3 regions of the Mycobacterium novum genome follow, and region 1 is predicted to be linked to each of the others. Evidence: riboswitches for the same ligand, from Rfam matches in the RefSeq annotation. Region 1 holds a riboswitch; each other region holds the start of a gene.
What was found. A riboswitch is a leader RNA that binds a small molecule or an ion and turns the genes downstream of it on or off. The one in region 1 is predicted to bind magnesium.

Region 1 (5,092 bases):
TCCCATCATTGCCGCAGTGCCGCCGAAGCCCGCGACGATGCGGGTTGCCATCCGGGCGGCCCGAAAACGTAGCCGAGCCGATCGCGCCAGCTCCTCGCGGCGCGCACATCGGCGATGATCGAGGCGTATTCGTGGATCTGCAGTTTGACGATGTTGAAGGTGTCGACCTGCTTGGTCAGCCCGTAGTGCGGCCGAAACCGCTCGGGCGCGAAGCTGCCGAACAGCCGGTCCCAGACGATCAGGATCCCGCCGTAGTTCTTGTCCAGATACTCCTGATCCATCCCGTGGTGCACCCGGTGGTGCGAGGGGGTGTTGAAGATGAACTCGATTACACGCGGCAGCTTGTCGATCCGCTCGGTGTGCACCCAGAACTGGTAGATCAGATTCACCGAGAATGCGGCGAACACCATCCAGGGCGGAATACCAAACAGCGGCAACGGGATCCACAGCAGGACCTCGCCGCTGTTGTTCCACTTCTGTCGCAGTGCGGTGGCCAGGTTGTAGTACTGGCTGGAATGGTGCGCCTGGTGGGTCGCCCAGATCAGCCGCACCCGGTGCGCGATGCGATGGTAGGTGTAATACAGCAGGTCCACGCCCAGGATGGCGATCACCCAGGTGTACCACTGCCGCGGCGACAGGTGCCACGGCGCCAGATAGGTGTAGATCGCCGCGTAGCCGAGCAGCGCGAGGAACTTCCAGCCGGCGGTGGTGGCCACCGACACCAATCCCATGGAGATGCTGGTCCAGGCGTCCCTGGCGCGGTAGGAGCCGCGTTCAAGGTCTGCGAGCTTGCGGGCCGCCGTCCATTCCAGCGTCAGCAGCAGCAGGAAGAACGGGATGGCGAACAGCACCGGGTCACGCATCGGGCCCGGCAACACCGACCACATGCCAGCGATCCCATCCACCGCGCTCACCTCCAGTGCCAACAGCCTAGATCGGCCCGGCGACGGTCACTCCGGCGACAGGGCCGCCTGCCCCTCGGCGTGCCACTGCACCGCATAGACGCCCGGCTGCAGCGAGAGCTCGCCGACCAGGCGCTCGAGCCGTTCCGGCGCCCGGTTATCCGACAACATCGTGGCGGTCAGGGTCATGTTGTCGTCGCCGGCCGGGCCGGTGTGGATCCCCCGCAGCACCAGGTCGTTGCCGGCGGTGTGCTGCACGATCTGGGCCCGCAGGTACTTCTCGGACTTGGGCCGGCAGACCACCTGCACCTGGTACGGCGACTGCGGCTCGTCCTCCTCGATGTGCTGATCACGGTCGATGAGCCGGCCCAGCGGTCGCAGCAACAGGTGGGTGCCGACGATCGCGCCGGTGCCGATCACCGCGAACAGCACGTCGCCGGCGGCCGCCAGCACCCCGACGGCCGCCGAGCACCACAGGGTCGCCGCGGTGTTCAGGCCGCGAACGTTGAACCCCTCCCGCAGGATCACCCCGCCGCCGAGGAATCCCACCCCGGACACCACATAGGAGGCGACCCGGGTGGAACTGGTGTCACCGGCGGAAACCGAGTAGAGCACGAACAGTGTCGCCCCGGCCGCCACCAGCGCATTGGTGCGCAACCCGGCCATCCGTGCCCGCCACTGCCGTTCCAGCCCGATCAGCGCGCCGCAGCCCAGCCCGACGGCCAGCCGCAGCGTGAACTCGGCGACGCTCAGCGTCTGCATGGTCCCAACGATGTCACAGCTATCCGGCGACCACCGGCCGAGCCATGACCGTCGGCTTGAAGCCGTACCGCGGCGCGGCGAATCCGTAGTTGCGGCCCTGCCCGGCGCCGGCCAGCGGCACGCCCGGCATACCGGCCGCGCCGGCCTCCGGCGCGTGTGCGGCAACGGTCCAGCCGGTGGCGGCCACGGCGCTGCCGGGAGCTGCGGTAGCCGGGATGGACGCCGCCCACGACTGCGGCACCGACAGCGCGCCGACCGTGGACGCCTGCCCCATTGTCGCCGAGGCAGTGCCCAGACCCCCCAATCCGGCGCCCAGGCCGTGCATTCCGTGGCCGAGTCCGCCGCCCAGCCCGAGCCCGCCGAGCATCGGCGTGAACGGGTCGATGGCGCCCAAGCCCAGCGGGTCACCCGCGGCGATGGCAGCACCACGCACCACCGCCATGTCGGCGGCGAAGTTGGAGATCCCGGCCGCGCCCATCGGGCTGAACGAGCTGCTCATCAAGTTGGTCATCGCGTTGCTCAGGTCACCCGTGCTGATCCCCTCGCCCCCCGTGACCGGCGGCTGCACCGGCGCGGCGAGGGTCTGCAGCGTCTGCGGCGTGTTGGTAATCGCTTGCGACAGTGTGGATTGCGCATTCGACGAGGCCGCGTTACCAGCGGCCTGGGCAACCGCGGCCTGCTGGACCGCCTGCGACGACGGGTCGGCGACCTCGTGCGGTGAGTTGAACGGCGTCACCTTGGTGGCCACCGCCGACGACGCCGCGTAGCCGTACATCGCCGCAGCGTCCTGGGCCCACATCTGGCCGTAACGCGCCTCCGTCGCGGCGATCGCCCCGGTGTTCTGGCCCAGGACGTTGGTGGCCACCAGGGTCGCGAGCTGTGAGCGGTTGGCGACGACCAGCGGCGGCGCCACCGTCATCGCGTACGCCGCGTCGAACGCCGCGGCTGCCGCCTTCGCCTGGGCGGCAGCCTGTTCCGCCCGGACCGCGGTGGTGCCCATCCACGCCGCGTAGGGCGCGGCCGCGGCGGCCATCGCGTTGGAGGCCGGCCCCATCCAGCCCTCGCTGATGAGCCCGTTGATGACCGACTGGTAGGCGGCCTCGGCCGAAGCGAGTTCGGCGGCCAACTTGTCCCACGCCGCCGCGGCGGCCATCAGCGGTCCCGAGCCGGGGCCGGTGTAGATACGAGCCGAGTTGAATTCCGGCGGGAATGCTCCGAAGTCCATGGCATTGCTCCTAATTGACTGGTGGTTGAGAGAGTCTGGTGTTGCGCGGGTGTGCAGGCACGTCGATATCCCGATACGCGTTGCGTCCGCAGCTGGCCGGAGGCACGAATCGGGTTAGCCGGTCATGGCGACATACCGGAGCCGGGCGCGTCGACGAAATCGCTGCTCGACGGAAAGTTCGAGCTGACAAGCATTTTCGCCGACATGCCGAAGCCTGACGTGTTCCGCTGACGGAAGCACGCCAGATGACGAATTCAGCGCCGGTGCGAATCAGATGGTGAAAGCAGTACCGAGATCGAGCGAGACGAACATCGATCTCGGATAGGAACTATCACTCGGACTCAATGTCGCTCTCACCTCCTCTCGGCCTGGGCACGCGCGGGTGCCTGCACGTATGCACACAGAGGTGGGGACGCCCGGCGACAGCCGGACTTTCGCACCCCTCTCGTCAGAGCTTCGGCACTGCACGGCGTGTCCTGCCTGCGCATGCAACGCAGGTCCGGAAGCCACTTGGGCTCAACCCTTAATCCGGGAGGAGCTGTCCTGACCCGGGGCGTCTTTCGACGTTCGGGGTCAGTGGCCTATATCCGTGCAGACGCCTCACCTAACGAGGTGCTTGCCTCACCATAATGCACCAGCTAACTGGCAGGGTCAATCAGACACCGCGCGACGGCAGCGGCTCGCGGGCCAATAGTCCGCTTCGGTGGCCAAATCGCCTGCTGTCGGGCAGAAATCGCACGGGCTTCAGCCGGGCTGCCGACCCGGCCCGGCGTTATTCTGCCCGTCGGGATTGACGTGCACCGCATGCACGCCGGGTTGCTCGGCGAGTTCCTCGAGCAGGCTGTCGAGGCGACTGGGGTCAACGTGCCAGTGCTGCACATCGGTGGTGCCGGCCAACTCGGTGACCAGGCGTTCCAGTCGGCTCTGCGCGTGGCCGTTCATCGCGGCGGCGGGGCGGCTTCGCGGTGCGGCGCCGGTGAGCGCCCGCGCGGCCAGGCTCGCCAGCGCGATGTCGCCGAAGACCCCCGTGGGGATCTGCGCTCCGGCGACCGCAGCGGCCGGCGCTGCCGCCGCGGCGGCGCCGGGCAACGCCGCTGCGGCCATCTTGGCCACCGGGGCGGTCGTCACCCAGTTCGGCGGAACGCTGAGCCGGCCGATCCTGCCCGGGCCGCCGGCACCGGCCGATACCGGCCCGGCGCCGACCGGTTGCGGCAGTTCCGTTGCGACCAACGACGTTGCGCCGGAGCCGAATCCGGCTTGCCCGCCGGTTGCCGCGGCGATGTCCAGGTCGATGTTGAGATTACGGGAGTACTGGACCATGCCGTAAAGCACGGTCTTGATCGCGGCGTTGAACGGCACGATGCTCTTCGGCAGCACCTCGATGTAGGAAGCGATCTGGGCCAGTGACAGCGCCGTGGTGGTCTGCGCCGGCTGCGTCGAGGCTGCCGCAACCGCCGCCGCCGGAGCAAGCCCGTTCAGCGCCTGAGGAATGGCGGTGATCAACCGCGACAGCTCAGCGTGCCCGCTGGCGGCGGTGGCAGCGGCGACCGCCGCCGCCTGCCCACCCTGCCGCGCGGGGTCGGTGGTGGGCGGTGGTTCGGCGAACGGGGTCAATGCGGTCGCGGCGGCCGACTTGGCGGCATAGCTGTACATCGCCAGCGCGTCCTGGACCCACAGTTGCGCGTACTCGACGTCGAGCGACGCGATCGCCGCGCTGTTCTGCCCGAGCACATTCGACGCGACGAGCGTCGCCTGCGCGCTGCGGTTCGCCGCGATCATCGGCGGTGGCGCGACGGCGGCGAAGGCTTCGTCGAAGGCCGCCGCGGCCGCGGTGGCCCGGGCGGCAGCCTGCTCGGCCAGGGCTGCGGTGGAGTCGAGCCAAGCCAGGTAGGGTGCCACGGCGGCGGCCATCGACTCCGACGCCGGCCCCAGCCACCACTGGCCGGTCAAGCCCGATAGCACCGATCGGTAAACCCCGGCAGCCGAACCGGTTTCGGCGGCCAGCCGCGCCCACGCGGCCGCGGCGGCCAGCATCGGCCCGGAGCCCGGGCCGGCATACAGCCGTCCGGAGTTGACCTCCGGCGGCAGCGCGGCAAAATCCATTCCCCTCACCTCCGGCCCCGTGGCGACCCGGTGTCCGGCGGAACCTGCGCCTCGGTGTCGAAGTAGATCTCGTGGACCCCGGGCTGTCCGGCCACCTCGC
Region 2 (5,092 bases), 1.6 Mb from region 1:
GCGGCATGCAGTTCATGCTGATCATCTGGCTGCAGGGGATCTGGTTGCCGCTGCACGGCTACAGCTTCGAATCCACCCCGCTGTGGTCGGGCATCTACCTGCTGCCGATGACGGTGGGCTTCCTGTTGGCCGGTCCGGTGGCCGGGTCGCTGTCCGACCGGCACGGCGCCCGCCCGTTCGCCGTCGGTGGGATGGCGCTGATGGCGGTGACGTTTGTGGCGCTGGTGCTGCTTCCGGTCGACTTCGACTATCGGATCTTCGCGGCGCTGGTCTTCCTCAACGGACTCGGCGGCGGGATCTTCACCGCGCCCAACACTGCCGTGGTCATGTCCAGCGTCCCGGCCGCGCAGCGCGGTGCCGCCTCGGGTGTGCGGGCCACGTTCTTCAACGCCGGCACGTCGTTGTCGATCGGTATCTTCTTCTCCCTCATGGTGATCGGCCTGGCAAACACGCTGCCGGAGGCGATGGGTGCGGGGTTGCAGCAGCGGGGAGTGCCCGCCGAGGTCGCCGAACAGGTGGCCAACACCCCGCCGGTGGGCAGCCTGTTCGCGGCGTTTCTGGGTTACAACCCGATCGGCGAACTGCTGGGGCCCTCCGGTGCGCTGGACCATCCCGGTGTCGACGCCCAGATGTTGACCGGGCACAGCTTCTTCCCGCAACTGATCTCCGGGCCGTTCCATACCGGGTTGGCGGTGGTGTTCGCCGCCGCGGCGGTGATGATGGTGCTCGGTGCGCTGACGTCGTGGGCGGCGCCGGGGCGTTACGCCGGCGAGCCGGTGAAGTGGTCCGACAGCGCCCCGGGCGCCCGCGGAACCCGGGTGACGGTGCACCTCGACGATGCTGCCGGGTCGTGACCGAACCGTGTGGAAACCGGTGGGTGAGTTGAATTGACCCGGGCGCATTCCTGATGCACTATGGACCATGCAAGCACCTCGTTAGGTGAGGCGTCTGCACGGACACAGGCCACTGACCCCGAACGTCGAAAGACGCCCCGGGTCAGGACAGCTCCTCCCGGCTTAAGGGTTGAGCCCAAGTGGCTTCCGGCTCGCGGATCTGAGCGGGCGGGACACGCCGTGCAGTGTCGAAGCTCTGACGAGAGGGGTGCGGTCTTCCGACAGTCGTCGGAGCTGCCTCCAAAGCCTGCGGTGAAACCGGCACGCCGACGCGTGCCCGCGACCGAGAGGAGGTGAGGGACGCATGAGTTCCGGTGATAGTCCGAGCCGATATCTGACTTCTGTTCCGTCCCCATCCGAACGGTCGCATACCGCCTCCAGTTGAGCCCCGATTCCGGCCTCCAGCTGAGCGCGTAGCGGCGTTACGCGACTAGGAGGCCATCATCATGGTTGCAATCGCCTACACCGACATCCAGGCGCCGGCCCCGCGTGCCATCAGCACGGCGAAGAAGGTGGACACCCGCCGGGGTGCACCGGCTGCGCCCGCCTCAGACCCGGTGGTCGACATGGCCACCCGGCTGCTCAGTGGTCCCCTGCACCAGATGTATGCACTCTTGTGGCGCGTCGGGGTGCTGACCGTCGACCACTGAGTCGACCGAGGCCGCGGACAGACGTCTTCGCTAGGCGTCTGCTAGGCGTCCTCCAAGGCCTCGCCGAGTTGCTCGAGTACCTCGCTGCGGTGGTTGTTGGCCAGAATGTGGCCGGCAGCCACCGCAGCGGCTACCGGCCAGTCGATGATCTCGAACGCGGCCAGCAGCGCCAGCCCGCCGTAGTAGGCCAGCTGCTCGGGTCGCGGCACCGTCACCTTGCCGAACAGCGGCAATTCCACCGCGAAGCCCTCGGCATCCCGGATGTGGGCCACCGCTTCCCGCTGGGATGCGCTGCGCCGCGTCTTGTCCGCCATCATGAGCCTCCTGGTGGCGACGGGTCGCCGGATGATCGGGCCGCGGCCGTTCCGCGGCGAGAGCCGGTGTCCCCATTGTGCACAAGCCGCAGCCGTGGCGCGGAGTGGCCGTCGGAGGTCGGGGTGCCGTCCGGCTGGCGCGGCACGGGCACCATGAACTGGGTGGGCTTGTCGGCTGACTCCTGCAAGCCGGACAGCAGCCTCGGCACCACGGCCGCGCCGGCGGTGGCGACCGTCGCCGCCCCCAGCGCCTGAGCCCAGCCCAGCGGACCCAGCGGGGTGCAGCCCAGCAGCTGGCTGACGCCCGGAATGGAGATCAACGTCCCCATTGCGGCGAGCGAGCCGACCGCGGTCGCCACCACCAGCGGGTCATGCGAGTCCAGCAGCGTCTGGCCCAGCTGGGCGGCGACCAGCGACACCAGCGCGACCGTGGAGGCCCGCTGTTGGCGGCCGGTCATCGAGGCCAGCGTCCAGGCGCCCACCGCGGCCGACGCGGTCGTCACCCCGCGCACCGCCACCGCGCGCCACAGCGCGTCGGGATCCGGGCCACGCGCCGTGGCGGCCGCCGAGTCGTTCAGTTCACTGACCGCCAGCGCGGTCGCCGGCAGTGCGTCGGTGAGCATGTTCACCAGCAGCAGCTGGCGGGCGTTGAGCGGTGAGCGCCCGGTAAGCGCGCTGCCGATGATCGCGAACGCCACCTCGCCGGCGTTGCCGCCCAGCAGCACCCCGACCGCTGCCTGCACCCGCTGCCACAGTTCCCGGCCCTCGTCCAACGCGTCGAGCAGGGTGTGGATCCGGCCATCGAGCAATACCACGTCGGCGGCGGTGCTGGCGGCCTCGCTGCCGTGGGCGACGACCGCGATCCCGACGGTGGCGGCGCGGATGGCCGCGGCATCGTTGGCGCCGTCACCGACCATCGCCGACACCTTGCCGGTGCGCTCCAGGGTCTGCACGATCTGCACCTTGTTCTCCGGTGACATCCGGGCGAACACCACCCGCTCGGCTACCGCGACTTCCTGGCCCTTGCGGGACAACGCATCCCACTCCGCGCCGCTGATCACCTGATCGGCGCTGATCTGTAGGCCGAGCTCCCGGGCGATCGCGGTGGCGGTGACCGGGTGGTCGCCGGTGATGAGCCGCACCGGGATCTGCCAGCGGTCCAGGTCGGCCAGCAGGGCGGCGGCCTCCGGCCGGGGTGTGTCGGCGATACCGATCAACCCGACGAACGTCAGCCCGTCGCCGCAGAACTGGCCGATGTCCTCCGGATCCGGATCCTCACCCAGGGCGGTGACCTGCGCGGCGGAGAGTTCCCGCCGGGCGACGGCGATCACCCGCAGCCCCTCGCCGGCCATACCCAGCACCGTCTTGCGGATCGCCGGGTCCCCGCCGCAGGCGGGCCCGACAACCTCCGGCGCACCCTTGACGGTCAACTCGGCGCCGACGATCGTCGCCGAGTAGCTGCGGCCGGACCGGAACGGCAGATGGGCGACCTCGCCGCGATCGGGATCCACCACGCCGGCAGCCGTCGCGGCTTCGATGATCGCGGCATCGGTGGCGTGCACCTGCCGGCCGTTGGTGGCCGGGGCGGCCTGCGCCGCGAACGCCAGCACCTCATCGGTGCTGTACCCCGGCGCCGGTGTCAGCTGTGTCACCCGCAGCCGGTTCTGGCTCAGCGTCCCGGTCTTGTCGAAGCACACCACGTCGACGCGGCCGAGCGCCTCCACCGAGCGCGGCACCCGAACCAGCACACCGGATTTGGTCAGCCGCCTGGCGGACGCCTGCTGCGCCAGGGTGGCCACCAGCGGCAGGCCCTCCGGGATCGCCGCGACGGCGATGGCGATGCCGGAGGCCACCGACTGTCGCAACCCGATCCGCCGGAGCACGCCCAAACCGGTCACCAGGGTGCCCCCGGCCAGGCTGATCCGCCAGGCCTTGCTGGTCAGCAGGCTCAGCTGGTGCTGCAATCCGACCGCCGACTGCTCGCCGGCGACCAGGTCGGCGGCGCGGCGACTGTAGGTGTCGGCACCCACCGCGGTCACCAGCGCCAGGGCGGTACCGGTGATGACCGTGGTGCCCGCATAGATCATGCATTCGCGCTCGGCCAGGTCCGCTCCCGGCGTGGCCTCGACCTGCTTGACCACCGACAGCGACTCGCCGGTCAGCGACGACTCGTCGACCTCGAGATCGTCGGCGTCGATCAAGCGACCGTCGGCGGGCACCACCTCGTGCGCCCGCACCTCGATCACGTCACCGAGACGCAACTCCTCGGCGGGGACCTCGCAGTAGCCGCCATCGGGCAGCAGCCGGCGTGCCGGCGGAACCTGTTCGTTCAACAGCACATTGAGCCGCCGCTCGGCCACCAGGCGCTGCGCGGCCGCCAGCATCGCGTTGCCGCCCAGCACCGAGCCGACCAGTACCGCGTCGACCGGTGAACCGAGCACCGCGCTGGCGGCGGCTCCCAGCGCCAGCACCGGCGTGATCGGGTCGGACAGCTCGCTGCGGACTGCCTGCGCGAACTGCCAGATCATCCGCGGCGGTGCGCCGCGCTGGGCGCCGCGACGGGCCAGGTCGACCGCCGCCAGCGCGGCTGCCGCAGCAGGGGCGTGTTGGTCCCCGGCCGGGATCTCCGGCTCGGGCGGCGGCAGCATCGCGCGCACCTGGTCCACCGACATGGCATGCCACTCGTGCACCGCCGCCGGGCGTGGCATCGGGGCGTCCACGGCGCGCCTGGCCAGCCAGTAGCCGGACAGTGCGCCGGCCGCCGCGCCGGTGGTCACCGGGCCCGGTCCCTGGCCGCGCACTCCCGGCAGCATCAACAGCGCGCCCAATGTCGACGCACCGGTGGCGATCTCGACGCCACGGCGGCTCGCGGATCGCGCCGCCGGCAAAGCGTGCAATACCCGCCACGCCGCGCCCAGGTCGCTCAGCAACACATCGGCGCACCACGGCGGGGCGCCCTCCTGCCCCGGCAGCACGCCCAGCGCCACGTCAGCCGCGGCCAGGGCCCCGACGGCCGCCGTCGACAGCACCGCGACGTCATGACCGTCGGCCTGGTAAGCGGTCACCGCGGCGGTCAGCGCCTCGTCCACCGCCGCACCGTCGAGCGGGCGGATGTCGTCGAAGATCGGCCGCAACTCGCCGAGCGCCTCGGCTTCGACGGTGACCACCTCGACGTCGGCGTGTCGGGCCTCGGTCACCACTGCGGCGGCCAGTGGCAGCAGTGCGGGCTGGAACG
Region 3 (5,092 bases), 2.2 Mb from region 1:
GCGAATCCCAGGTCGTCGGCGGTCGCTCCGATCTCGGCGACGTCGTCGATTCCGCCGTCGGCTTCCCACTCGGACGCGGTACCGGGGATCTGGATCACCACCGGCGTGAACAGGCCGAGTCTCATCGACAGGCCCTGGCTTGGTCGTACCGCAATGGCTTCCTGCACTTTCGTTGCGCCTGGTGGCTGAGGTAGTCTTCAGAAAAACTGGAATCAATTTTAGTTATGGAGGCGGCGCGTGTCCAGCGGCGAGTGGCGGGGCCAGTACGGGCCCTGGGCCGTGATCGCGGGCGGTTCGGAGGGCGTCGGCGCGGAGTTCGCCCTACTGCTGGCCCGGGCCGGGATCAACCTAGTCCTGATCGCCCGCAAATCCGGGCCACTGCGCGACACCGCCGAACGCTGCCGCGAGTTGGGCGGGCAGGTCCGCGAGTTGGCCGTGGACCTGACCGATCCGGATGGCCGCGCGCAGATCTTCGCTGCCACATCCGATCTCGAGATCGGTCTGCTGATCTACAACGCGGGGGCCAACACCCACAGCGCAGAGTTCCTCGACGGCGACCTGGCGGCCTTCCAGCAGGTGATCGACCTGAACGTGACGGCTCCGCTGGCATTGATCCATCACTTCGCCGGCCCGATGCGTGCTCGCCGGCGCGGCGGCGTGCTGCTGGTCGGCTCGCTCACCGGCTACCAGGGCTCGGCGCGACACAGCGTGTACGGCGGCGTGAAGGCGTTCACCCGGATCTACGCCGAAGGCCTGTGGCTGGAGTTGCGCGAACACAACGTGCATGTGCTCGAACTGGTGCTCGGCGTCACCAGGACACCGGCCATGCAGCGGGTGGGGCTCAACTTCGATATCGCCGGGATGCCGGTGTCCGATCCGGCCGATGTCGCCCGCGAGGGACTGGCCCAGCTCCCCCACGGCCCGGTGCACGTCGTCTCGGCTCATGCCGGGAATCCCGCGCTGCGCGCCACGCTCGACCGGGCCGCAGCCGTGCTCGCGTCCCATCGGATGATGCAGAAGCTGCTCGGTGGCGCGCCCATCCCGGACCCCGATGCCCCGCCCACCGGTTGATCGCGAGCCGGCGACTCCCAGGACGGCCGCCCAACGACGGCGCTGCGAACGGATTCTCGCCACCGCCGCCCGACTCGGCGCCCGCGACGGGCTGGAGGCGGTCCGGATGCAGGCTGTGGCGGATCAATCCGGCGTTTCAATCACCACTGTCTATCGCTACTACCCGACGAAACATCACCTGTTCAGCGCGCTGCTGTTGCACTACACCCGATCCGTCACCCCGCCGGAGCCGGCGACCGGATGTCCGGCAGCCGATATCAGCGAACTCATGGCCGGCATCTGCCGGTCCATGCTCGCCCGCCCCCGGCTGGCCCGCGCGATGATCACTTCGGTCAATGCCCGGCGAGCCGAGTCCGGAGCGGCCGGCGACTTCAATCTGCGCGAGATCATCCTGTCGGTCGCCGGGATCACCCGCCCCGCATCGCAGGACGCCCAGCTCGCGCTGCTGGTCGAGCAGTGCGCCTACGGTGTCTTGTCGTGGGCGGTGATGGGTGAGACCACACCGGCGCAAGCCGAAACCGACATGCGCCGCGCGTGCGAACTGCTGCTGGCGCCCTGGCGCAAAACCTAGCTTGGTGTTACCGATGCATAGCGCACTTTCACACCGCGCACAGCGAGTTCTACGCGGACTCAACGGGGGCGCCTCTCCGCTCCGAGAGTCCGGCTCTTGCGAACCAGACTGATATCCAACGTATTTCGGCAAGCACTCCATGGGGCCAACGTCGGATTCGGCGAGGCACATCATTTTCACTACGAAATCCGGTGCCTTCCAGCGGGTTTCCATGCCCAGATTGGTCCGGCGCGACAGTCACGCCACGCCGGTCGAGTTGACTCCGCGCACTGTTGCTGCCAACATGGCGGCGAACGCACCTCGCTAGGTGAGGCGTCTGTACGGATACAGGCCACTGACCTCCAACGTCGAGAGACGCCCAGGGTCAGGACAGCTCTTCCCGGCTTAAGGGTTGAGCCCAAGTGGCTTCCGGCTTCTGGCCGGATACGGCGTGCAGTGCCGAAACTCTGACGAGAGGGGTGCCGGCCGGCGGTGTCGTCGGCCCGGCTCTCCCTGATGTGCATGCTGCGCCGGCATCCCCGTGTGCCCTGGCCGTGAGGAGGTGAGAGTGACATTGAGTCCGGACGATAGTCCTTATCCGAGTTCGACGACCACTTCGCTCGAACCCGTTCGCGGCGCCGCTTTCACTTTCTGACTCGGCTCGCGCCATACCGTACCCGCGCTCCCCGGCCACTGACCCGAGCGCGGTTTCCAGCGTGCGAATTTTGTGCCCTCGCAACGTTATTCGCTATTTCATAAGGAGTTTCGATGTCTTTTGTGTCTGCACTTCCCGAAGAACTCACCGCGACAGCGGCTGAACTGAGCAGCATCGGCAACGCGGTGGCTGCGCAGAACACGGCCGCCGTCGGGCCGACAACCGGGGTGGTTCCGGCGGCCGCCGACGAGGTCTCTGCACTGACCGCCGCTCAGTTTGCCAGGCATGCCCAGATGTACCAGGCGATCAGCAAGCGCGCCGCTGTGGTGCACGAGAGGTTCGTGATCATGCTGCAGCGCAACGCGCAGTCCTACGCAGCGACCGACGCCGCCAACGCCATCTCGATCTAGCGAAAGGGTTTACTGATAATGGATTACGGAGCAGTTCCCCCGGAAGTCAATTCCGCACGCATGTACGCCGGTCCGGGTGTCGATCCGATGCTGTCCGCTGCGGCGGCATGGAACCTGTTGGCGGCAGAATTACGTTCTGCAGCAATATCTTTCGAATGGTCTGTGGCGGGCCTGGTCAGCCAAGGTTGGTGGGGTCCCTCGGCGTCGGCGATGACCGCGGCCGCCGAGCCCTACATCAGCTGGATGAGCGTCACCGCCGAACAGGCGGAGCAGACCGCAGCGCAGGCCTACGCCGCCGCCGATGCCTACGCGTCGGCCTACGCCATGACGGTGCCGCCGCCGGCGATCGCAGCCAATCGAGTGATGTTGGCGGCATTGGTCAAGACCAACGCTCTGGGATTGAATACACCGGAGATTGCGGCGACCGAAGCCCGCTACGCGCAGATGTGGGCGCAGGACGCCGTTGCGATGTACAGCTACGCCGCCGCTGCCGCATCCGCCACCGAACTGGTTCCGTTCGCGGTAGCACCGGAGACCACCACTTCAGACGACGAGAGCAGTTCTGGCGCCCTCCCAGCCGACACCGGAGATGCGCACTCCCAGGTGCCCAGCGCATTGCGGAGCATGGCGTCGCCGGCAGAGGGCACGAGGCCGACGGACCCAGATTGGCATTGGACGAAGTTCTTCGACGGCCTCTTCGACGGAACCTGGGGCCACGACGACGGCTCGGGCCTGAACATCAACGCGCAGCTGTGGAACACGATCGCCGCAACCGGGATCTTCGACCCGGGCGGGAACCTCGAGGGCTTCGCGGGTCTGGCTACGCTCGGGTTTCTGGCCCGCGGCATGGAGGGCGGCACGGCCGCCCTCACCGGTGGCGGGCTCAGCTCCGCGCCAGGTATGACACTGGCGTCGGCCGAGACCGCCGGCCGCGCTGCCGGAGCTGCGGTCGGGGGCGCAGGCTCCCCGGTGTCGGCCGGAGTGGGCAGAGCGACCCTGGTCGGATCCTTGTCCGCGCCACCGAGCTGGGGAACGGCCGTCCCGGCGGCTGCGCCGAGTGCCGGAACAGCCAGCGGCTGGACGGTCGCCCCGGACAGCAGGTCGGTGACCGCCATGCCGCCTCCGATGCTCCCGAACGGTGGCGGACGTAGCGGCAGCTTCGGCCTCGGCACGCCGCGCTATGGCACCAAGCTCACCGTGATGCCGCGTCCAGTGGTGGTCGGGTAGGTACAGCGGCGCGGCTTGGGCGAGCCGAGGAGCCGACAGCTACGGCCTGCGTGGCATCCCCAGCGCGGTTCCCAGGATCCAGGCGAACAAGAACGCCGGCATGGCGGTGATCGAAAGCCCTTCCAGCGACAGCGGTCCGGTGCCGACGATGAACGCCAGCAGCAACAGCGGATGTACCGCGGCAGCGGCGACCGCGAGGTGGGCGGTGTATCGCGGCAGCACCCCGTGGACGTACACCGCGACCGCGAACGCCCCCAGTGCCACCACGGTGGGCAGACCGGACATGGCCAGCAGACCGAACGCCAGGTCGTAGAGCAGCGCGGCCGCTTCGGGGCTGTGGTATCGGTACAGCAGAATGTCGAACGCGGTGAACCCACTGAGCAGCAGGGTCACGCAGCCGATGAAGCCGGCGGCGAAGCACGGCGCAAGAACCGATCTCACCGGCAGCCGATCTCGCAGCAGTGTCCACACCGCTCCGCCGAACACCAGCCACAGCGTCACACCGACCGTGTTGAGCAGCATCGTCACGACCAGTCGATCGTGATGCTGGGTCGCCCACCAGGCCACCTCGGTGGCCAGCTTCTGGGTGCCGGGGAACGACCAGATCGGATACACCGCGAGCGTCACAACCGGGAGCGCGAAGCCGAGCATGCCGGACCATCGCGCCACCCGCGCCGCGTCCCATTCCATCAGCGCACCAGCTCCCACTGGCCGAAATCGGCCGCCAACACGTCGTCCACGTCGACGTGAATGTCGTCGATCAGGAAACCCGGGTCGGTTGCGGTGACCATCTCCCGCTGGAAGAGCACGGCAGCCGGTTCGCGTTCGCCGCCCGACCACGCCCGGGTCTGCCACGCCCACCGGTGGCCCGCACTGGTCGAGTGCCCGATGACATCGTCGGCGATCGCCCAGGAACACTGCCGAGCACCGCCGTAGATCCCGGTGCGCGCTGCCCCCAGCACCGAGTTGATGCCGCGAAACCACTGGACCGCGAGCTTCTTCCAGGTCTTGGCGTCGATGTCCTCATCGACGCTGAAGAAGATCGGCGCGCTCGGCGGACCCCCGGCGGCGGTGTGCAGCCGCAGCGCCGTGCGGGCGTCCGCGGCGCCCCCGTCGTAGCCGCGGGTGAAATCCGACGGCGAATCCGGCCAGCCCGGCTTGCCGAACTGGTAGCAGCTG

Region 2: another riboswitch for magnesium. It lies ahead of G6N19_RS07080 (Rv1535 family protein); the one in region 1 lies ahead of G6N19_RS20615 (PPE family protein).
Region 3: another riboswitch for magnesium. It lies ahead of G6N19_RS09715 (PE family protein); the one in region 1 lies ahead of G6N19_RS20615 (PPE family protein).

Annotation. Positions count from the first base shown of each region.
Region 1 is NZ_AP022562.1:4,376,526-4,381,617, forward strand. It holds gene G6N19_RS20605 (sterol desaturase family protein) at 6-905, opposite strand; gene G6N19_RS20610 (MgtC/SapB family protein) at 951-1,664, opposite strand; gene G6N19_RS20615 (PPE family protein) at 1,684-2,889, opposite strand; M-box (ykoK) riboswitch at 3,323-3,508, opposite strand; gene G6N19_RS21660 (PPE family protein) at 3,634-4,992, opposite strand; gene G6N19_RS20625 (PPE family protein) at 4,998-5,092, opposite strand, start outside.
Region 2 is NZ_AP022562.1:1,537,340-1,542,431, reverse strand. It holds gene G6N19_RS07085 (MFS transporter) at 1-854, shown strand, start outside; M-box (ykoK) riboswitch at 925-1,108, shown strand; gene G6N19_RS07080 (Rv1535 family protein) at 1,340-1,543, shown strand; gene G6N19_RS07075 (hypothetical protein) at 1,585-1,860, opposite strand; gene G6N19_RS07070 (cation-translocating P-type ATPase) at 1,857-5,092, opposite strand, start outside.
Region 3 is NZ_AP022562.1:2,090,867-2,095,958, reverse strand. It holds gene G6N19_RS09730 (LLM class F420-dependent oxidoreductase) at 1-125, opposite strand, end outside; gene G6N19_RS09725 (SDR family NAD(P)-dependent oxidoreductase) at 238-1,071, shown strand; gene G6N19_RS09720 (TetR family transcriptional regulator) at 1,052-1,642, shown strand; M-box (ykoK) riboswitch at 1,935-2,107, shown strand; gene G6N19_RS09715 (PE family protein) at 2,390-2,686, shown strand; gene G6N19_RS09710 (PPE family protein) at 2,705-3,913, shown strand; gene G6N19_RS09705 (hypothetical protein) at 3,953-4,603, opposite strand; gene G6N19_RS09700 (DUF1906 domain-containing protein) at 4,603-5,092, opposite strand, start outside.